One region of the Sphingobacterium sp. BIGb0116 genome, then DNA from elsewhere that is predicted to be linked to it. Evidence: riboswitches for the same ligand, from Rfam matches in the RefSeq annotation. Region 1 holds a riboswitch; each other region holds the start of a gene.
The links. Region 1 has a riboswitch for thiamine pyrophosphate ahead of thiM (hydroxyethylthiazole kinase). Riboswitches for the same ligand answer to the same signal wherever they lie in the genome.
Positions count from the first base shown of each region.

Region 2: another riboswitch for thiamine pyrophosphate. It lies ahead of M2419_RS22285 (TonB-dependent receptor domain-containing protein); the one in region 1 lies ahead of thiM (hydroxyethylthiazole kinase).
Region 3: another riboswitch for thiamine pyrophosphate. It lies ahead of thiS (sulfur carrier protein ThiS); the one in region 1 lies ahead of thiM (hydroxyethylthiazole kinase).
Region 4: another riboswitch for thiamine pyrophosphate. It lies ahead of pnuC (nicotinamide riboside transporter PnuC); the one in region 1 lies ahead of thiM (hydroxyethylthiazole kinase).

Region 1 covers NZ_JANUDT010000001.1:534,634-540,344, forward strand. The annotation lists gene M2419_RS02525 (dienelactone hydrolase family protein) at 1-324, shown strand, start outside; gene M2419_RS02530 (hypothetical protein) at 370-1,608, shown strand; gene M2419_RS02535 (VanW family protein) at 1,734-2,576, shown strand; TPP riboswitch at 2,640-2,732, shown strand; gene thiM (hydroxyethylthiazole kinase) at 2,815-3,618, shown strand; gene thiE (thiamine phosphate synthase) at 3,608-4,240, shown strand; gene thiD (bifunctional hydroxymethylpyrimidine kinase/phosphomethylpyrimidine kinase) at 4,237-5,076, shown strand; gene tenA (thiaminase II) at 5,063-5,711, shown strand, end outside.
Region 2 covers NZ_JANUDT010000010.1:180,327-186,037, forward strand. The annotation lists gene M2419_RS22280 (amidohydrolase family protein) at 24-1,199, opposite strand; TPP riboswitch at 1,428-1,553, shown strand; gene M2419_RS22285 (TonB-dependent receptor domain-containing protein) at 1,608-4,043, shown strand; gene dtd (D-aminoacyl-tRNA deacylase) at 4,184-4,642, shown strand; gene M2419_RS22295 (nucleotide pyrophosphohydrolase) at 4,659-4,985, shown strand; gene ggt (gamma-glutamyltransferase) at 5,047-5,711, shown strand, end outside.
Region 3 covers NZ_JANUDT010000001.1:154,671-160,381, reverse strand. The annotation lists gene M2419_RS00825 (thiazole synthase) at 1-638, opposite strand, end outside; gene M2419_RS00820 (thiamine phosphate synthase) at 635-1,267, opposite strand; gene M2419_RS00815 (thiamine phosphate synthase) at 1,213-1,830, opposite strand; gene thiC (phosphomethylpyrimidine synthase ThiC) at 1,827-3,641, opposite strand; gene thiS (sulfur carrier protein ThiS) at 3,687-3,893, opposite strand; TPP riboswitch at 3,953-4,048, opposite strand; gene M2419_RS00800 (alpha-L-rhamnosidase) at 4,209-5,711, shown strand, end outside.
Region 4 covers NZ_JANUDT010000005.1:120,761-126,471, reverse strand. The annotation lists gene M2419_RS13560 (acyl transferase) at 1-279, opposite strand, end outside; gene fabG (3-oxoacyl-[acyl-carrier-protein] reductase) at 446-1,189, opposite strand; gene M2419_RS13550 (malate:quinone oxidoreductase) at 1,702-3,201, shown strand; TPP riboswitch at 3,216-3,360, shown strand; gene pnuC (nicotinamide riboside transporter PnuC) at 3,416-4,033, shown strand; gene M2419_RS13540 (acyl-CoA dehydrogenase) at 4,020-5,099, shown strand; gene M2419_RS13535 (M1 family aminopeptidase) at 5,482-5,711, shown strand, end outside.

The DNA.
Region 1 (5,711 bases):
GCATTAGAAGCGACGAGAGCCGGCTTCCCCGTCAATGCAGTGATCAGTATCCATGGAGGCCTATCCAAAGCTGCCGACAGACCCAATAGTTCAATCAAAACAAAAGTACTCATTGAGCACCCAGCAGCCGATAAAAGTGTATCAAAAGAAGATTACGATGGGTTGGTCAAGGAATTAAATGAAGGAAAAGCAGACTGGCAAATAATCACTTACGCAAATTCTGGACACACATTTACGAATCCCGAGTCACCCGAATATAACCCCGTAATGGCTAAACGTGCCTGGGAGCACACCTTATTATTTTTGAAAGAAGTATTAAATTAAATAGCAAAGTCAACAACAGCAATATCGACCCAAATGAATTATAACGTGAAACTGCACATTTATCCGATTATCATTCAGTTGTTGATATTGCTGTTATATAGTCCGAGCGCAGCATCGCAAACAGTAAAATCGCTAACAATAGCTAGCCCTTCGCAAGCAATATTGTTTGTCACCAATGAGTCCGATAAATCGACCGATTTTATCATGCGTCTACACGAAAAAAATGCTGCTGAGATTTTCAAACAGGTACCTTTTAGCACAACAAAGTTATTGGTCACAAAAACCGATGCAAAAAAACTCACATTCATCGTTAAAAATCACCAATGGGCTATCGACGTATTGTCATTGAAGCAACGTCATGCCATGATCTTGTTTGATGGATTAGCCAAACCCAAGATCATATACGATAGTAATACCTATCTGGCAGCAGCCAAACCGATATTAAACACCAGCACACAAATTGCGTCAAAGAAAGCTTCGGCACAATATAATACCTCACATTTCTTTGACTCAATCGCACAAGTTAAATTTATTCCATCCGGGCAATATGCAGCGGCTATTATCGCAAATCCCGCTCTTACTCTTTATTACAGTCAGCGTAAGAATATATGTGACGGCACTTATGTAATGCAGCAGTTTTCGGACGAAAATGAGGTGCAATCCGGTGCAATTATGACAACTGTATATGAAGAAGGCAAAGAGATCACATCGAACAATCTTTCCGGGGGAAATAATTATTACAACAAAAGATGCTATAATCAATTCGGACTTATCGACTCCATACAGTACCTTCGCAATAGTAAGTGGAGCAGCAGTACAATTTACCGGTATCTCCCAAATGCCATTGTTTCCTACGATCCTACATTTGAATCGGCGATGATTTATCACTTGAACAGTAAACTCCAGGTTATAAAAAGTGAATCCATTCATTTTGTATATCAACGGAGAGACTGGACCATTTACAGTTATGATCAACAGAATCGAATTACTGAAGAGATTTCGGGTAGAAATGATCAAAGAGAAAGTCGCGTCCGCTATCAGTATGATAGTCCGGAAACAAGTGACTACTCACTACGCCAAACCTTCGATCAAAGCGATCGACTGACAGCCGAAATCAAGCGATCGTACCGAGCCAACGAAACGATTGATGAGTTTTATTATGAGGGTGTATTACAACAAAAATCTATTGTAAAAGATCTCGGAAACTGTGCCTACGAAAGCTTGATATATAACAAGGAGGGAAAGTTAACAGCGAAATACATACAGGCAAAGAAAACCAACTAAACGAACTGAAAAACTGCACTAAGCTCAGACAATAAGATTCTTGATTTTGATAAAAAAATATTCGACGAAATTAGGCAAAAAACACATTTCTGCACTAATTTTGATAGCGATACATAAACGTCAAATTGAGAAAAAGAAAACTGATCAGTCAACGTCATCCCATACTCTATTTTATTGCTGTATGGGCGAGAAGAGTGCAGCGCAAAGCCGTTTGGCTATTTGATAATAAGAAATACAGCACAGCTAAATCAACTGAAAAACTTCCCTTTCGTATTAAAAAGCATCAGTCTGTCTTATTAAAAAAACTGGGCGAAAATAATATGCAACTGCAGATTAACAAAGTTACCAACCTAAAAATTGCAGCAGCACAGATTAATAACATTCTGATCAGACCGAAGGAAACCTTTTCATTTTGTAAACTCGTTGGACTACCCACTGTAAAAAAAGGATATCTGCCCGGCATGGAGTTATCCTTTGGTGAAGCAAGAGCGGGTATTGGCGGTGGAATCTGTCAAATATCCAACCTCATCCATTGGCTTGTTATCCATAGTCCACTCACCGTCAATGAACGTTATCACCACTCTTTTGACCCTTTTCCTGACGATGGCCGTGTTTTGCCATTCGGTAGTGGAGCTACCGTCTTTTATAATTATCGCGACTATCAATTCACCAACAACACGCCTTACACCTTTCAAATAAATCTCTGGTTTACAGACAAATGTTTAGAGGGCGAATTAAGAATTGATCAAGAACTCGATTTTGCGTACCATGTCTTTGAAAAAGAACATCAATTTCTTAAAATAGACAATCAGTTCTTTCGTAAAAATGAGATTTGGCGCGAGAAGTTTTTAAAGTTTCAGGGTGGAAAAGTTTTAGAGACAGAGCTCTTGACCAAAAATTTTGCCCGCGTCACCTATGTTCCTACTGCGTATATTGAAATTAGTGCCGATCAAAATACGGCCGATTAATTCAACAAGCTAAGTGATCGAAAAATGACGGATATGAAAAGTCCTCTTTTTTGTTTAAGTTTGGTCTGGCTTTGGGGGTATTCTGTATAGAATTGAGATAGTCCCTTTGAACCTGATTCGGTTTATACCGGCGTAGGGAAAAGCAAAAATCCACTGTACAGCATATTCCTTTACTGCACAGGCTATCGCTCTTCTTCCCTCCAAGGCCACACAGTACATCTTAGCATATGTAAAAAGAATGGAAGATTCAATTATCAATTTATTAGAGCAGCTGAGGGTTGAAAAACCCCTTGTACACAACATCACAAACCTAGTCGTGATGAACAATACTGCCAACGCACTTTTGGCCTTAGGAGCGTCCCCTGTGATGGTACACAGTCCATTAGAAGTACGCGAGGTTGTCGATATTGCACAAGCTCTTGTCATTAATATCGGCACCTTGAGTGAAGATACTGCCGAAGCTATGCTGGTTGCTACCGAACATGCCAATACCATTGGACGGCCATGGGTACTTGATCCTGTTGGTGCTGGGATATCAGCATTCCGCAATGATTTATTATCCAATCTACTGGATCTCAAACCAACGGTTATTCGTGGAAATGCATCAGAAATCATGACGCTGTACAACTTCAACCAACCGAACACAAAAGGAGTCGACAGCACGACAGCAAGTAAAGATGCTCTCCGATTTGGCCAATTATTGCAAGAGCAAACCGGCTCCATTATCTGTATTTCTGGAGAAGTAGACTATATCCTTTCACAGCAATACCGGGTTGAAGTTTTTAATGGCAACCCTTTAATGACACAGGTAACTGGACTTGGCTGTAGCGCTACTGCGCTTATTGGTGCATTTCTAGGTGTTACAGACCAATATTTTGAAGCAGCTGTTGCCGGTGTATCCATTTTGAGCTTAGCGGGAGAACTCGCTGCCCAAACAGCAGCTGGCCCGGGTACCCTGCAATTGAATCTCTACGATGAACTCTATCAGCTCAATGCAGAACGTCTCAAATCGAAGCTCAAGATCAAACGCTATGCGCATTAATCCGCTTTTTCCCTACCCTTTATATTTGGTAATTTCTGAGCGGGACTGTTATCCTCAAAATTGGCTCAATGTTGCCGAAGAAGCCATTATTGGTGGAGTCGATCTTATACAATTGCGCGAAAAAGCTGACGATCCGGCCACATTTTTGGATAAAGCCATCCGTTTAAAAAAACTGACCGATCATTATGGTATTCCGCTCGTGATCAATGATGCCGTAGCAATCGCTGCCCAAATCGAGGCATGGGGAGTACATGTGGGTCAAAATGATTTCCAGCCGCTCGCTATTCGTGAAAAATATGGCGATAAATTAACTATTGGCTGGTCAATAGAAGACATGCAACAACTGGAAAGTCAACAAATGTACGCCGTTGACCACCTTGGTGTAAGTCCCATTTTTTCAACGAAAACAAAGGTGGATACGGTTACTGAATGGGGAATTGCGGGTTTAAAACAACTTCGGAGTAGGACGGAAAAACCATTGATCGCAATCGGAAGGATGAACTTACAAACTGCAGAAGAGACCTGGAATGCAGGTGCAGACTCCATTGCAGTCGTTTCGGCCATATGCCAAAGTCAAGATCCCAGAGCTGCCAGTGCACAACTAAAAGAACTATTAAAATGACAAAAGATAAAAAATACCGCGTCCCCACTGTACTCAGCATTGCAGGCTTCGACGGTAGTGGTGGTGCAGGTATACAAGCAGACACCAAAACGATATCTGCATTAGGATGTTATGCCATGAATGTCTTAACTGCCCTACCCGTACAGAATACACAAGGTGTAAGAAATATTTATGAAATTCCTACGAACGCTGTCCGAGACCAATTAGATGCTATTTTTGACGACATCTATCCCGATGCAATCAAAATAGGGATGGTACACAATATTGAACTTGTGGAGCTTATTAGCGCCTATTTAAAAGAATATAAGGGACCTATTGTTTTTGATCCAGTCATGGTATCGACCAGCGGGCACAAGCTCATTCACGATGATACAATTCAGGCCTGCATAGAACTTCTTTTTCCTTTAGCAACGCTGATTACACCAAATCTAGATGAGGTAAGTGTCTTAGTAGGCGAAGTTATTGACAATGTCGAGAGGATGAAAAAAGCGGGAAATAGCCTACTGGCGAAAGGTTGTCAATCCGTTTTGATTAAAGGCGGGCATCTCCAAAGCCAAGAGTTAACATCCCTGTTGTTCCAGCACAAGAATCCACCAATTGAATTCAAATCACAAAAAATTAACAGCAAAAATACACATGGTTCCGGTTGTTCGCTTTCTTCAGCAATTGCGAGCCATTTGGCACAAGGCGTTGGTCTCGATAGCGCGGTAGACTTCGCATTGACCTATATACACGCAGCAATAGCTGGTAGCAAAGATCTCGTCATTGGCAAAGGAAATGGGCCATTAAATCACTTCCACAATCCGATTAAACTTATTCAATATGAACTGGACTGATCATGCCTGGGAATCCATAACAGCTATTTATTCTGATATACTTACTATGCCATTTATTGTTCAGCTTAGTGATGGTAGTCTTCCCCTGGATAAATTTCAATTTTATATGCAGCAGGATGCTTTCTATTTAGAAGAATTTGGCCGTGTGCTTGCCTTTATAGGTGCAAAAAGCGCGGATAACCAACAAGCATTGGACTATTTCGAATTTGGTCGCAATGCGCTTCTTGTTGAACGGGCACTACACGAAAATTACTTTCGGGAATTTGGTTTAAGTCCTGCCGACAAGAGCAACAAAATCGAACCAACCTGCCATCATTATGTCCATTTTCTTAAAAGCGTAGCCGCTTTCGAGTGCGTTGAGGTCGCTATGGCGGCAACACTCCCCTGTTTTTGGATTTATAAGGAGGTCGGAGATCACATTGTATCGACAGCAAATACACAGGGAAATCCCTATTCCAAATGGATAGAAACCTATAGCGGTGAGGATTTTGCACAGGGCGTTATCAAGGCGAAAAACTACGTTGACAAAATTGCAGCAGAAACTACTGCAACAAAACGGGAGAAGATGCGACAAGTATTTATAACAGCTTCCCAATTAGAGTATCAATTCTGGTTAGCAGCCTACAAACGAAGGG
Region 2 (5,711 bases), on a different contig from region 1:
CAGAAGTTTTGGGGAATTAAATACTACGCTAAACGTTTTACCTTAACATCTTCATTTAGGCGCATGTGTTCCATACCTTGCAACAACACAATCCCAGGTTTTTTACCCACTTCAAGTGAGCCAAATTCATTCTCAATGTTCAACGCGATAGCACCATTGATTGTAGCCCATTGAATAGTCTGCAAGAAATCCAGATCCTCAAAGTGCGCATGCAATACCTTTAGCTCCTCCAAAATGGACAATGTATCGTTTGAAGCTAAACTGTCCGTTCCGATTACCAAACGCTGTCCGGCATTCATAAAATTCTGAACCTTTGGTAATGTTCCCTCAATATAAAGGTTGGCTTTTGGACAGAGACACCACATCACATCACGATCCATACGCTCTACAAAATCCAAATCTTTAAGAGAGGTATAGGTGTTATGAACCAACAATAATTTATTTGGATAAGGCAAATAAGGAAGATAAGACTGAATCGAATTTCTTGCCTGCGCCTTAATCGCATCAGCATTTTTTCCTATACTTTTATAAAAGTCCAAGAACTCACCCATTTTATAACGGAACAGTTTATTCTCCTCTTCACTTTCTTGATTGTGAATACTGATAATATTTGTTTCCGGAACCATCTTCTTGAATTTCTTAAAAAGGACCTTCGAACAAGAATAGGGAGCGTGCGGAGTAATGGATACATGCCCATTCCTAAACTCTTGGGTCAACGATTTAGCCTCCTTTAACTTAAAGTCAGCTTCTTCAGGTTCAATTCCGAGCACCTCCACAAATGTGTGATATAATATCTGTGAATCTTCCTTCAATTTTGAAGAATTATCAGTGTTGGCGTGATCTCCGACTGCGACAATACCATTTTCGTACATATCTCGATCGGCTTTGGCCATAGCGTCATCTATTTTTTTCATCGATGCCGACCGCGTTGTCATCACCTTACTGAGAAAGCTCGGAAGCCCCGTACCTTTAGGAACAATACCTTTCATATGCGACAATTCAATGTGGCAATGTGCATTGATAAAACCTGGAATTATCACTCCTTCATATCTCTCAACCTTCGTTTTATCTGAAGGTGTAAATGAAGTTGGGTCATAGATACCTTGAATTACCCCCTCCTCATCTACCGAAACAATACCGTCTTTTATTGGCATTGAAGTAATCGGCAGAATATAATTAGCGCTTAAATATTTTAACATTTTATCTCCTCACTATCAATTTAGTAACTAAAATTTTTTGACCTGTATGAATACATACCTCTAGTAGAAAAATTCATGCCAAGGTACCTAAAAAGAACAATAAATACCAAAAACAACAATTTGCACAAATTTTTAACCAAAAAGAAATAATACCGCAAATCCACTCTTTTCCATTTGTCATAAATTACTTCTTTATACTTCATTTCAATTTTAAATTTATATATTCGCAGCATCGAATAGGGGTGCCTTGTTTTGTCAGGAACACAAATAAAGGCTGAGATTATACCCAACAGATTAAATTCTGTACACCTGATCCAGATAATGCTGGCGTAGGGAGAGGTTAGTTAAATAGTGCGGTCATAGTAACCCCTTGCTATGATTTGTTTAACTCAAACAAAATACATTACCATGATCAAATTTTTGATTTGTAGCTCCTTAGCTACTATTTCAAGCCAAATTGCCATTGCGCAACAAAATCTGACAATTAAAGCTGTAGACAATACTAATCAGACCCCCTTACAGTATGTTTCCATATCCATAGATGGACAAGCATCCTTCGCTGGCCAATCGGACAAAAATGGACTGATTAAACTATATCGTATCAATACAGGTAAGCACCAGATCCAGGTATCTTCTCTTGGATATAAAACATGGAGCCAAAATGTGGATGTTAAAGACAATTTGGAGCTTACGGTAGCGTTAGAACCTAGTACAATTCAAATGGAAGAGGTACTTGTTCAATCTACCCGTGCCAAAAGAAATGCTCCTACAACCTTTAAAAACATCTCCAAAGAAGAAATAACGCGTAATAACCTCGGCCAGGATATTCCATTCCTTTTAAATCAGACTCCATCCGTGCAGGTCAATTCCGATGCCGGTGCAGGTATAGGTTATACCGGAATGACAATCAGGGGATCGGATAATCAACGAATCAACGTAACATTAAATGGAATCCCTTTAAATGATGCGGAGAGCATGGGTTCATTTTTTGTAAACCTTCCCGACTTTGCCTCTTCTACCGAGAGCATCCAAGTTCAGCGTGGTATTGGGACTTCGACGAATGGTGCCGGATCATTTGGAGCCTCATTAAATATTCAGTCCAATACGTTAGTCGAAACCCCTTACGCAGAGCTCAACAATTCATTTGGCTCCTACAATACCTGGAAAAATACAGTCAAGGTAGGTACCGGGCTAATTAACGACAAATTTGCCTTCAATGCCAGATTATCTCGAATCAGTAGCGATGGTTATATCGAAAGAGGTAGTTCAGACTTACAATCTTTTTATGTGGACGGAGGTTATTATGGCAAGAAACATATTTTAAAAGGAATTGTATTCTGGGGAAAAGAAAAGACATATCAAGCCTGGAATGGCGTTCCCGAACCATTGATTACTGGCGATCGATCACGCATGGATGACTATGCAGATAATGCACTCGAAATCTCGGGCGCAGAGAAGGATCGTTTCATGAACGCCGGCCGGAATTATAATCTATATACGTATCAAAATCAAACAGATAATTATACGCAGAAACATCATCAACTTCATTATACCAATATCCTGAACGACAAATTGACGCTCAATACAGCCCTACACTATACAAGAGGTTATGGTTACTATGAAGAAATGAGACCCGGAGATAAACTAAGTAAATACGGTTTGCCTAACGTCATCATTGGTAAAGATACCATACAAAAAACAGATCTCGTCCGCAGGAGATGGCTTGATAATTATTTTTATGGCATGACCTATGCCCTAAATTACAGACCGAATGATCAGCTTGAAATTACTTGGGGTGGAGCTTATAATCAATACAAAGGAAAACATTATGGCCAGGTGATTTGGGCACAATATGCATCAACAGGTTTTCTTGACGATAAATATTACTTCGGGAAATCACAAAAAAATGATTTCAGTAATTTCTTAAAGGTCGATTATAAACTAGATAAGTGGATATTAATGGCCGATATTCAATATCGGAATGTAGATTACCACATGTATGGTGATGATGATAAGGTGAAAAATTATAATTATCATCCTAAGTTTAATTTCTTAAACCCTAAAGCTGGTGCAACTTATTTGCTAAATGACCATTCAAATGTATACGCTTCTTATGCCTTTGCACAGAAAGAACCTGTTCGCAAGGATTTTATAGAGAAAAATAGCGCCTTACCCGACCCGACCCCGGAGAAAATGCAGGACATCGAATTTGGCTATCGCTTTACAAATGAAAAATTCAACATCGGATTGAATGGGTATGGCATGTTTTACAAGGATCAGTTGATCCCAACAGGTGAAATCAGTGATACTGGCTCTCCAATTCGACAAAATGTCAAAGATAGCTATAGAATGGGGCTTGAATTCGATGGATCATGGAACATCAACAAGCAGTTCAACTGGAAAGCAACAGCTAGTTTCAGCCAAAATAAAATTAAAGACTTTGAAGAGGTAATCGGTGATACAAGGATATTTTATTCGAAAACAGACATTGCTTTATCTCCGGGAACGATTTTGTCAAGTAATTTTTCTTATAGTCCGATAACATCACTTACATTCTCTCTTCTATCCAAATTTGTAGGAAGACAATATCTAGATAATTCATCTGCGAAAGAGAGAAGCATTTCCTCTTATTTTGTCAACAATCTGTTAGCAAACTATAGCTTTACAGCATTAGGTATCAAAAACATCAGTGCAACTTTACAGGTCAACAACATCTTCAACGAAAAGTACGAAGCCAATGGCTACACCTTTGGTTGGATGGAAGGTGATACCCGAAAATATTATAATTTCTATTTCCCACAAGCACCAACAAATTTCCTATTGGGCTTGAATTTCAAATTTTAGAAACAATTTATTTAAATAAAAAAACGTCTCTTTTTTCCTGAGGAAGCAAGAGACGTTTTTTATTTAATATGGTGGATAAATTGCACATTACATCGTGTTTAACAATCGGAATTTTTACCTTTGGTTTTATACTTTTCATTATGCGCGCAGTTATACAACGAGTGAAAAACGCCTCTTGTACGGTAGATAATCAGATTACAGGCCAGATCCAGAAGGGTTTAATGATTTTATTAGGAGTTGAAGAAGCAGACACAACAGAAGATCTTAAATGGTTAGGACAGAAATTCATCAACTTACGCATCTTCGAGGATGAACAGGGCTTGATGAATAAATCGATACAGGATATAGACGGAAATATCTTACTCATCTCACAATTCACCCTCTTTGCTCAAACAAAAAAAGGAAACAGACCTTCTTTTATCAGAGCAGCAAAACCGGATAAAGCCAAACCAATGTATGAAGAGATGGCTTTATTGTTAAGTCAATTGCTCCAAAAAGAGGTTCAACTTGGCGTATTCGGAGCAGATATGAAAATCGACCTACTGAATGATGGTCCAGTTACCATCGTCATGGATACAAAAGATAAGGACAACTTTTAATTTTTTATTGAAAAAGATGACAATTAAAGAAGCACAAGAGGTTATTGACAAATGGATCAATAGTACCGGAGTACGTTATTTCAACGAACTGACAAACACCGCCATACTCATGGAAGAAGTCGGTGAGGTTGCCCGAATAATGGCTCGGAAATACGGAGAGCAATCTTTCAAAAAATCAGACAAAGAAGTCAATTTAGCAGATGAAATGGCCGATGTATTATTCGTTTTGATGTGTCTTGCCAATCAAACGGGAATTGATCTAACAGAAGCTCTGGAACAAAATCTTCAAAAGAAATCAATTCGGGATGCCGACCGCCATAAAAACAACGAAAAACTTAAATAATTGGAGATAGTATTGTTTGTACAACTCTTTGAGATAATATTAAAGTTTTAAATCGAATACGATGTATAAATTCATAACCTATTCGCTCATAGCGAGCATATGTCTTGCCTCTTGTGCGACAAAACAACAGCTAAATTCTAAGGTCGAGCAGGCCAGTACTTTTAATAAGGCTACCGTAGTCACAGCGCATCCTTTGGCTTCAGAAGTCGGCGTAAAGATTTTAAAACAAGGTGGAAATGCAATAGATGCTGCAGTTGCCGTGCAATTTGCTCTTGCAGTTGTTTATCCCAATGCAGGAAATATTGGCGGCGGCGGCTTTATGCTCTACCGCGATCATCGGGGTAATTTAGATGCCCTAGATTTTCGTGAGAAAGCTCCTCAAAAAGCATCCCGGGATATGTATCTCGATGCCCAAGGTAATGTTATTCCTGAGTTGAGCCTTTATAGTCAATTGGCCTCAGGCATCCCTGGGTCTGTTGCCGGTATGTGGGAAGCACACAGAAAGTATGGCAAGTTGCAATGGAAAGATCTCGTACTCCCAGCAATACAGCTAGCCAGAACAGGTTTTAAAATCAGTCAACGACAAGCTAATGAGTTTGAAAGCCATAAAGATCGTTTTGTCAAGCTGAATCCCTCTGGTGCTGCAATTATCAAAACCAAAGCTTGGAAAACAGGTGACCTATTTATCCAGGAGGAGCTAGCGAAAACGCTGGAAAGAATCGCAAT
Region 3 (5,711 bases), 380 kb from region 1:
TTTGAGACCGCAATTGCCGTATTGACCAAGACTGCATCCGCTCCGATTTCCATGGCTTTGGCGGCATCGGATGGAGCTCCGATCCCGGCATCTACAACCACAGGGACATTACTCTCCTCAATAATAATTTCGAGAAAGTCCAGTGTGCGAAGCCCTTTATTACTACCAATAGGAGCACCTAAAGGCATAACAACTGCTGTACCTGCATTTTCCAATCTTTTACAAAGTACTGGATCTGCGTGAATATAGGGCATGACAACGAAACCCAGTTTGGCCAGCGATTCAGTTGCACGCAGGGTTTCAATAGGATCGGGCAGTAAATAACGAGGGTCGGGATGAATTTCCAGCTTTACCCAGTTGGTTTCCAGGGCCTCCCGTGCAAGTTGGGCCGCGAGTACAGCTTCTTCAGCAGTTCGTGCTCCCGAAGTATTGGGAAGCAAATCGATTGCCGTCAGGTCGAGTGCACTGATGAGACTGTCGTCTGCGCTGGTCTGGTCGATTCGTTTGAGGGCAACGGTGACCAATTGGGAGGCCGAAGCCACAATGGCATCGCTCATTTCTGTGAGATTACCGAATTTGCCCGTACCCAGAAATAATCTGGATTCAAATACGCGATCGGCTATATGTAGGTTGCTCATAATAAAATTTTATTGATGGATGAAACAATGTTTGGAGTCTTGGTTACGATTCCGGAGAGTGCTACACCGTAAACTCCAATTTCTAATAGCTGTTGGATATCTTCAAGTTGGCTTATACCGCCAATTGCGAATATTGGAATAGGGGGCAAGCCTGCTAGGCGGACTTGTTGGATGATGTTTTCATAACCTGCAATCCCCAATAGGGGGCTTAGTTTTTGTTTTGTTGTGGTATAGTTGAATGGTCCGAGTCCGATATAGTCACAATGTTCACTTATTCTTTGTTTTACATCCGCAAAGCTATTGGCAGTACCGCCGATTATTTTTCCTGCACCCAATATGTCCCGGGCAGCTGTGACGCTGCAGTCATCCAGTCCCAAGTGCACGCCATCTGCGTCTACAGCCGCTGCAAGCGAAGGATGGTCATTGATGATACAGCTGGCAACAAATTCGGAACAGGTTTGCTTGATCTGTTCTGCAAGCACATAGCGATCTTTTTCATCGGCGTCCTTCCATCTGATCTGTATCCATTTGGCCCCAGCATCCAGCGCTTTCAGTATGTTATTTTTTTGTTCAGTTAATGTTTGTCCCTGCGATATATATTGGAGTTTTTCCATAGTTTTTGTTTGCATGCTATAAAATTTTGAACTGGCTCAGGGTGCTTCCATAAAGAACCATATAAGGCAATTCCATCTGCACCTTGCTGCATCGGGATAAGACAGTTATCTTGGTTTATCCCTCCAAGGCCGATGAGACCAACAGTAAAGTTGGAGCGTGACGGGAGCTGATCCAGCCTTGCATTATGCACTCCATACCCCACTTTAGAGATGCTCGGAAATAATGGACTTAGAAAAGCATAGGCCCAACATTCATTAAGGCTATTGAATTGATCGATATCATGCACAGATGTTGAACAGATTGTTGTAGGCAGCATTTGATTTGTTGATCTATCCTTTCTATTCTTTTCGTTCATATGAATACGCGCGATTCCGAGCTCAACCGATAGGTGAGGGTGGGAATGTAGGACCAATCTATCCAGGTACGTTGAATCTATAGATTCAACGTACCTGGACATTTGTAGGTCCGTAAAATGATACTTGCGCAAATGCAGGATATCAAGTCCTTCTTTGAACAAAGCATCTATAATCCCTTTTTCAGAAGGGATCGTTTCTGCTGCTGTCAAAGCGATGATCATGAATAAATCTCTTTTCCTTGTGCGATGAATTCCTGCGATTTTTCCAGCATCCCTTGTGCGGCACTATCTCTGATTTCCTGCGTAATTTTCATCGAGCAAAATTTGGGACCGCACATGGAGCAGAAGTGAGCCACTTTGGCCGCATCTGCCGGCAATGTTTCGTCATGATATTCCCGTGCTGTATCTGGATCCAGGGAAAGGTTGAATTGATCTTCCCATCTAAATTCAAATCTCGCTTTACTCAAGGCATTATCACGGTATTGTGCACCTGGATGTCCTTTGGCCAAATCGGCCGCATGGGCAGCTAGTTTATAGGTGATTACACCGTCTTTAACGTCTTTTTTATTTGGTAAGCCCAAATGTTCTTTGGGCGTCACATAGCAAAGCATCGCACATCCATACCAACCGATCATCGCAGCTCCAATGGCTGATGTGATATGGTCATAACCTGGAGCAATATCAGTTGTTAAGGGACCCAAGGTATAAAATGGAGCTTCGTCACAACAGGCCAATTGTTTGTCCATATTCTCTTTGATCAATTGCATAGGAACATGGCCCGGACCTTCGATCATCACCTGAACATCGTGTTTCCAGGCGACCTTGGTGAGTTCGCCCAGTGTTTCGAGCTCAGCAAATTGAGCCGCATCGTTGGCGTCCGCAATGGCACCTGGACGGAGACCATCGCCAAGTGAAAAAGCAACATCATATCGCTTCATGATCTCACAGATCTCCTCAAAATGAGTATAAAGAAAGTTCTCTTTGTGGTGGAAAAGACACCATTTGGCCATGATAGATCCTCCTCTGGAGACAATGCCCGTTACTCGAGATGCCGTGAGATGGATATAACGAAGCAGTACGCCGGCGTGTATGGTAAAGTACGAAACACCCTGTTCGGCCTGTTCAATCAAGGTATCTCTGAATATTTCCCAGGTAAGGTCCTCGGCCACCCCCTTCACTTTTTCGAGCGCCTGATAGATCGGTACTGTACCGATTGGAACGGGCGAGTTACGGATAATCCATTCGCGGGTTTCGTGAATATTTTTGCCAGTGGATAGGTCCATGATGGTATCGGCTCCCCATCGACAGGCCCATACCGCTTTCTCAACTTCTTCCTCTATACTTGAACTTACAGCGCTATTGCCAATATTGGCATTAATTTTAACAAGAAAGTTGCGCCCGATAATCATGGGTTCACTTTCAGGGTGATTGATATTATTAGGGATGATTGCTCTTCCGGCAGCGATTTCCTCACGGACAAATTCTGGTGTAATAGCTTTATCATGTGTTCTAGCACCAAAGTTTTGCCCTTTATGGTGATGATCCATTCCGGGGGTGCTGGCCGTGAGCTGCTCGATACGTTGGTTTTCACGGATAGCAACGTACTCCATTTCTGGGGTAATGATGCCTTGCTTTGCATAATGTAATTGGGTGACATTCCTGCCGGCAGAGGCTACTTTTGGTTTATGACTATAGGCAAATCGGAGTTCATCCAACGTTGGATCAGAAAGGCGTTTTTGTCCATATTCAGAGCTGATGCTAGCCAGCTGTATAACATCCTGACGATCCAAGATCCACTGATCGCGAAGGCGAGGGAGGCCTTTCCGGATATCGATATGGACGGTGTCATCCGTATAAGGTCCAGAAGTATCATAGATTGTTACCGGCGGATTAATTTCTACCTCTCCATTCGTTAATTTGGTTGGACTCAAGGAGATTTGACGCATAGCGACTTGAATAGGAAATAGTTTTCCGGATACAAAAATTTTCTTTGCATTTGGAAAGGGTGATTGCGTAATTGTTTCAGCTGTCATTTTTTCTGTATTGGGTGAATTACTCGGTTGATTTTTTGGGAATGGCTATCCGCCCTGAGATGCGGTAATTAAGATAATCTGATCGTAAGGTTTAAGTGTTGTCGTAGCCCAGTCCTTTTTGGGGATGACTTTGTTGTTGATGGCTACAGCCACACCCTGAGTTTTGCCAGATAATTCCAAAAGCAACAAGCCTTCAAGTGAAGTAAGTGGGGGGTCGAAAAATCGAATCTGATGGTTTATTGTAAGTTCCATTCCTTAATTTTTTTGGTAAAACTTTAGGAATGGCTACACAAAGGCACAGCAATGCACCTTGTAGACAGCTCACTTTTCCCTACGCCAGTATGATCCGGATCAGGTTCTAAGGGTAAAATCTCAGCCTGCACGAGCAGACACCCCTAAAGTTGCGACTAAGATAAGGTTATTTTTATGAAAGTTGCAAGAATTTTATTTTGCAGACTTGGGTTTATTGCACAGGACAGTGCAGGTCAGTATGTGGGAAATATTTGATATATTAGTTTTTTGAATCAGCTAAAACAATTTAACAACCACCAAGAATAGTATCTTTTAATGCGTAGGATTTTATTGACAACACTGTTGTGTATCGCTAGCAACACTTATGCCCAACCTAAAAATAACTGCAGCGCCGTGCAGTTGACATGCGAACATTTGGTCAATCCATTGGGTATCGATGCAATCCACCCGAGACTTAGCTGGCAACTTGATGATCAACGTAAAGGTGCGGTACAACAGGCTTATCAGATCTTTTTAGGGCAAGATTCGCTGGCACTGCTGAGAGAGACCAAAGATAGCTGGGATAGTGGCAAACAGTTCAGCTCGGCTATGTTAGTGCCTTATACCGGCACACAGTTAAAGCCACAGACCAAGTACTTCTGGAGGGTTAAAGTATGGGATAAGGATGGTGTATCAACACGTTCTGAAATAGCATCTTTCGAAACAGGAATGATGGGAATGGACCTTTGGAAAGGAAAATGGATCAGCGACAATAAGGATATTCATGCGCGGGAAACGCCTTATTTTAGAACAGAATTTAAGGCAAATAAGCAGGTAAAATCTGCCCGCGCGTATATTGCCGCAGCAGGATTATATGAACTTTCCATTAATGGCCAGCGCGTTGGCGACCATCGTCTGGATCCAATGTATACTCGATTTGACCGACGCACATTGTATGTCGTGACGGACGTAACCCAGCAGCTTCAAAAAGGAGAGAACGCCATTGGCGTTGTTTTGGGGAATGGCTGGTATAATCATCAACCACTGGCCGTTTGGAACTTTGATAAAGCACCATGGCGGGCCCGGCCAACATTCTGTTTAGAACTGAAAATCGTTTATATCGATGGAACGACGGAAACCATTGTTTCGGATAAGCAGTGGAAGACAGCTTCGGGACCAATCACTTATAATAATATTTACACTGGTGAGCATTACGATGCAAGACTGGAAATACCTAACTGGGATAAACCAAAATACGATGATTCGGCCTGGCAGGCTGTTCAGTATAGAAATGCGCCATCTGCATATATCGTTTCCCAACAGATGGTACCGATTCGGCTCGTGAAGTCCTATAAGCCAAAATCAGTGACAAAGATAGACCAACGTACCTATGTGTTCGATATGGGGCAGAATATGGCCGGGATTACAAAAGTTAAAGTGAAAGGAGCTGCGGGTACTATGCTGCGTATCAAGCATGGTGAGCGGTTGTTGGCGGATGGGCATCTTGATCAGTCCAATATTGATGTTTATTATCGGGGCGATAAGGAAAAGGAGCCCTTTCAAACTGATATATTGACCTTAAGTGGTCGGGATGATGAGTTTATGGCAAAGTTTGGTTACAAAGGGTTTCGTTATGTCGAGGTTAGCAGCAGTGCCGCAATTGCATTGGATAGTTCGGCTGTGACCGCCTATTTTATGCATAGTGATGTGTCTGCTATTGGACAGCTCAAGACATCGTCAGCGTTGGTCAATAAACTATGGACAGCGACCAACAATGCCTACTTGTCCAATTTGATGGGCTATCCTACGGACTGTCCGCAGCGCGAAAAGAACGGTTGG
Region 4 (5,711 bases), on a different contig from region 1:
GACCAGATGTTTTGAGGTAACCATACCCGTTGTACCCGAACTCGAGAATACAATTTCAGCCTCCATTCCTTCAGCAATAACCTGTTGAGTCTTAAAAAATTCGATGGGCATGAAAGGAATATCCGTATAGTGCTGAATAAGGTCTTTTTCTCGCCCAAGGAGCCTGATATAGTCACGATAAACTTTGCAATGCTGGCTTTGGAATTGGTAGGTATCTAAACAATGCTGATTAAAATCATCCTCTGTTTTAATGTCAAAAAAATCCTTCCAGTTCGTCATAGCATTTAAAAATTTGATAGACAAAATTAACTAAAATTTGGAAAAGAACACCGTTAATTGTGGCGTGCATAGGTGTTTCGTAGAAATAGATCAGGATAGGCCGTGAAATATAACTAGAGAACAGGCTTAGGTCAAGTTAAGAAAACTTAACCTAAGCCTGTTTATTTTATAACATACCACCATCAACAGGAAGAACCTGTCCGGTTACGTATGCTGATAAATCAGATGCTAAATAAAGACATGCATTGGCAACGTCTTCTGGTTCGCCAGCACGTTTCAATGGAATTCCGGCTTCCCATCCAGCCACAACTTTAGGATCCAGTACATCTGTCATTTCGGTACGTATAAAACCTGGAGCAACTACATTTGCACGGATATTACGAGAACCTAATTCTTTAGCGATGGATTTTGTGAACCCAATAATACCAGCTTTCGATGCGGCATAATTTGCCTGACCGGCATTTCCTTGAACTCCAACAACTGAAGACATATTGATAAATGAACCTTTACGGTTTTTCATCATAATTTTCGAAGCAGCTTTTGTAACGTTAAAGACAGATTTTAAGTTGACATTTAATACATCATCCCAATTCTCTTCGGTCATACGCATTAACAAGCCGTCTTTTGTGATACCGGCATTATTTACAACGATATCTAATCCTCCAAAATCGGCAACGATCGCATTGATTAATTGTTCTGCTTCTTCGAATTTTGAAGCGTCAGAGCGATAACCAATCACTTTGGTGCCGAAAGCTTGAAGCTCCTGTTCCAGCGCCTGTCCTTTTTCGACAGAAGAAAGATATGTAAAAGCGACGTTAGCACCATGTTGTGCAAACACTTCCGCAATTTTCCTTCCGATTCCTTTTGATGCTCCTGTTACTAAAGCAATTTTTCCTTCAAGTATTTTCATCTGTATAAGTTATTTGTTCTTCAATTATTCACACTTAGGCATTTATGTCCATTTTCCACGCGCTGTCTTTCTCTCACAGCCCGTCTGTTATTGGAATTCAATACGAAACATGAACTCGTTTCCATTTGGTTTATCTTGGTTATGCCACAGTGCTTGTGTTTTTTCGATGCCGTCGTATTAGCGAATAAATGATCTTGTTTTTTAGCTATTGTGTACACTATTGCCTTTCGATGTTCTGCAAAAATGTTAAAACTATATTATAACACAAAATCTTTCGATAAATAACGGTTTAAAATAGAAAAACATTGTGTGCTGACCTTGTGTTTATCTTGGAGTGGGGGAGTGTTTTCAGGAAACAATTTTAGAATTTTACGGTAAGCGATCGCTCACTTAGGATTATTTTAATAAATCAATGGTATTTTTGAATAAGTGGTTCTAAAAAGTACAGTTTTTTGACAAAAGACTTGGACGTTTACCAAAAACTATATTAAATTTGCATCAATCACAAAAACATGAGCAAAAAATCAAATAAAGAAGTTGACGTTGTTCTGATCGGCGCCGGTATTATGAGTGCTACTTTGGGTACTCTAATCAATGAATTAAGCCCAGACGTTAATATTGAAATTCTTGAGCGTTTGGATGTTGTGGCTGCTGAAAGTTCTGACGCTTGGAATAATGCTGGCACGGGTCACTCTGCCTTATGCGAGTTAAATTATACCCCCGAACAGAAGGATGGTTCTGTAAAGATTGATAAAGCAGTTAAAATTGCTGAGCAATTTGAAGTGTCTAAGCAATTTTGGTCCTACCTCGTTGATAAAGGCATTATTGCCCAACCTGAAAATTTTATCCGTAGTATTCCACACATGAGTGCGGTTTTTGGTGAAAAAGATGCTAAATTCCTAAAGACAAGATGGGAAACATTGACGACCCAAAACTTGTTCAAAGGGATGGAGTATACCGAAGATACGGCATTGTTGAAATCGTGGATTCCATTGATGATGGAAGGACGCGAGGCCGACGAAAAAATCGCTGCAACAAAAATGGATCTGGGTACTGATGTTAATTTTGGGTCGTTGACACGTGATTTGATCGCTAATCTTGAAAATAAAGAAAATATTTCGATCTCCTTAAACCATGAAGTAACCGACATCGAACGTGAAGAAGATGGCCGTTGGGAAGTGGAGGTCAAAGATTTAAAGACAGGAACAAAGAGAGAAATCAAAGCAAAGTTTGTATTTATTGGGGCCGGTGGCCACTCGTTGTTATTGTTGGAAAAATCTGGAATACCGGAAGCGAAAGGCTATGGCGGATTTCCTGTAGGGGGCCAATGGCTACGTTGTGTAAATGAAGAAATCATTAATACACATCATGCGAAGGTATATGGAAAAGCTTCTGTTGGAGCTCCTCCAATGTCTGTACCGCACTTAGATACACGTTATATTGATGGCAAACAAGCGTTATTGTTTGGACCTTATGCAGGTTTTTCAACTAAATTCTTAAAACAAGGTTCTTACTTCGATTTACCCGCTTCTATCAAACTGTCCAATATCCGTCCGATGTTATCAGCCGGACTTGACAACTTACCTTTGACGAAGTATCTTATTACTGAAGTCATGAAGTCACCAAAAGATAAACTAGAGTCTTTAAAACAATTTATGCCTACAGCTAAATTGGAGGATTGGGTTATCGAGAAAGCAGGACAACGTGTTCAGGTCATCAAGAAAGATGAAAAGAAAGGTGGAATTTTAGAATTTGGTACAGAGGTCGTTTCTAGTGCAGATGGTTCTATTGCAGCGCTATTAGGAGCTTCTCCTGGAGCTTCGACCTCAGTTGCTATCATGATCAGCCTGTTGAAGAGATGTTTCCCTGAACGTGCGAAATCAGATGAATACCGTAAAAAACTACGTGAAATGATTCCTTCACACGGGAAATCATTGAACGATGATGCGCAACTATGTAAAGAAACGCGTACGCGTACGCACAAAGCGTTGAAATTGATTGATATAGAATAATCAATTCGACAGAAAATATACTTATGGGGTGCTTGGAATGACCATGGTCATTCTCGGCTGAGATTATACCCAATAAAAGCGATTGTACCTCCTTGTACAATCGCTTTTATATACCTGATCCAGGTAATGCTGGCGTAGGGATTTAATTTCAATAAAAACGTCCGTTTTTCTCCCATAGGTTTATTATGAATTACACGAAATAATAAACAAGGCGATGACTTCTGAAACAATTTTCGAAGCTTTTATAAAACAGATCCAACAGGCCACCATCGCGGAGTGGCTAGGGGTATCCTTTGGTGTTTTACAGGTTTGGTTTTCCCGGCAAAATAAATCGATCAATTACATTTTTGGGATTATTGGTATCTTAATTTCTGTTTACGTATTATTCCATGCGAAACTATATGCAGAAATATTACTACATCTTTATTATTTGATCATGAGCATCTATGGCTGGATCTATTGGAAATATAGTAGTGATGTTGCAGCTCCCATAACGCATTGTGAGCCGAAAGAATGGTGGATAGTAGGGGGAATCTGCGCTCTCGGTTTTCTGTTGTTTTATTTCGGATTGGTACATTTAACGGATTCTGATGTACCACTTTGGGACTCTGCAGTTTCCTGTACAGCTTGGGCAGGGATGTGGTTATTGGCAAAACGGAAGATAGAAAATTGGATATTGTTGAATATCAGTAATCTGATAGCAATTCCTTTACTGATCCATAAAGGGTTATTTCTTTATTCGGGCTTGACTTTGTTTTTATTTGTTATGGCATTTAGTGGATATTTTAATTGGAGGAGAATAATAAGTGAAGAAAGATATGCAACTCAGTAGCGAAGATATTGCTATTCTGAAAGATAATCAAGCTAAGGGAATCCATCAGAAAACATTGTCGGATGGACAACTGAAACTTATTTTTCGTCGGAAATGGTTTAAGATTTGGGTTCCACCTGCATTGGGTGGATTGGGGTTAAGTCTACCTGAAGGGCTCAATTTATTGGCTGATCTGGCTTATTGGGATGGGGGATTAGCTTGGACAGTAACGTTATGCTCAGGAGCAAATCTCTTTGTCGGTTTTATTGATCCGGTTTTAGGAGATCAGATTTTCAAAACGGATCGGGTTTGTTTTGGCGGCAGTGGACAGGCATCAGGTACAGCTACACGTGAAGGTGAACATTATCGGCTCCGCGGTTTTTGGAGATATGCTACCGGTGCTCCTCATTTAACCTATTTTACCTTAAATGCTGCAATTCAGGAGGCAGGAAAACCCGTGTTGGACGAAAAAGGTGAACCACTAATAAAATCATTTTTTGTGGATCGTGACCATGTACTGGTGCATTACGACTGGGATACATTTGGATTGGAGGCTACGGCTTCGCATTCCTTTTCGCTGGAAGACATACTTGTTGATGGTAGGCAGTCTTTTGAGATTGATGCGGCAAAAAGTACACGTAGCGAGCTGTTGTATCAATATCCCTTTATGCCTTTTGCGGAATTGACTTTACTGGCCAACTTTACGGGAATGTATAAGCGCTTTTTGGATTTAATCGAAAAACTATTTGTGTTAAAAAGCAATCAATCCAAATGGGAGAAGACTGAAAGTAAAGAAGCGTTTAGGGTACTCGATGACTTTCAGCAAGATTATGTTAATCGGAGGGAAGCAATAATGAATTTGGCCGCTCGTTCTTGGGTAAATCTTCATGATGGCAATGATAATGCAGCAATTTATGAACAGATAGGGATACAAAGTCGAGATTTTGTGGAATCTATCTTGACAAATACAATAAGACTCTATCCACATACCGGAATTTCGGGGGCCGCCATCGAACATGAAATCAATATAATCTTCCGGAACATTTTTACGGCTTCGCAACACAAGTTATTGCAAAAGAGCTTATAAACAAAAAAGACTATCCTAGGATAGTCTTTTTCGTTTATAAAGTGAAGTGCAGGTAACACGAGATTTCCTATGCAATTCTATCTGTTTGTTTTGTTTGTCTAATCCTTAAAGATAGGAGAAACATTATAAAAATCACATATCTGTATAAATCTAATGTAATGAATACTCTTTCATAATTGTCTTTTATACGTCTGCCTTCTGCTTTTTGAACGGAAAAAAGGAACAATCAAGAGGTTTCGGTCGGGTATAATTTTTCGCATGCTGAGAATCTATATAAATGGAAACATCTTGATTTAACAGTTAGCTGATTCATTTATCGTTATAGGCAGAACGGATTATTTATATTTAAGTATTAACTCATTATAATTATGAATCAAAACTTATGTCAAATACTTTAAAATTAAAAAATGTCATGTCAATAATGTGCATGCTAATTAGCAATTTAGTAAATGGGCAAAAGATAACACATTATGAGGGAAGTGTATATTTAGATTCTCTGAAAATCATTAATGCATCTTTCAAGATTAAATATTTGAATACCGGAACCAATGATATTCAATTCTATATCAATAAAAATTCAGAGATAAGGAGCCTCGATTATGGAAACAAAGC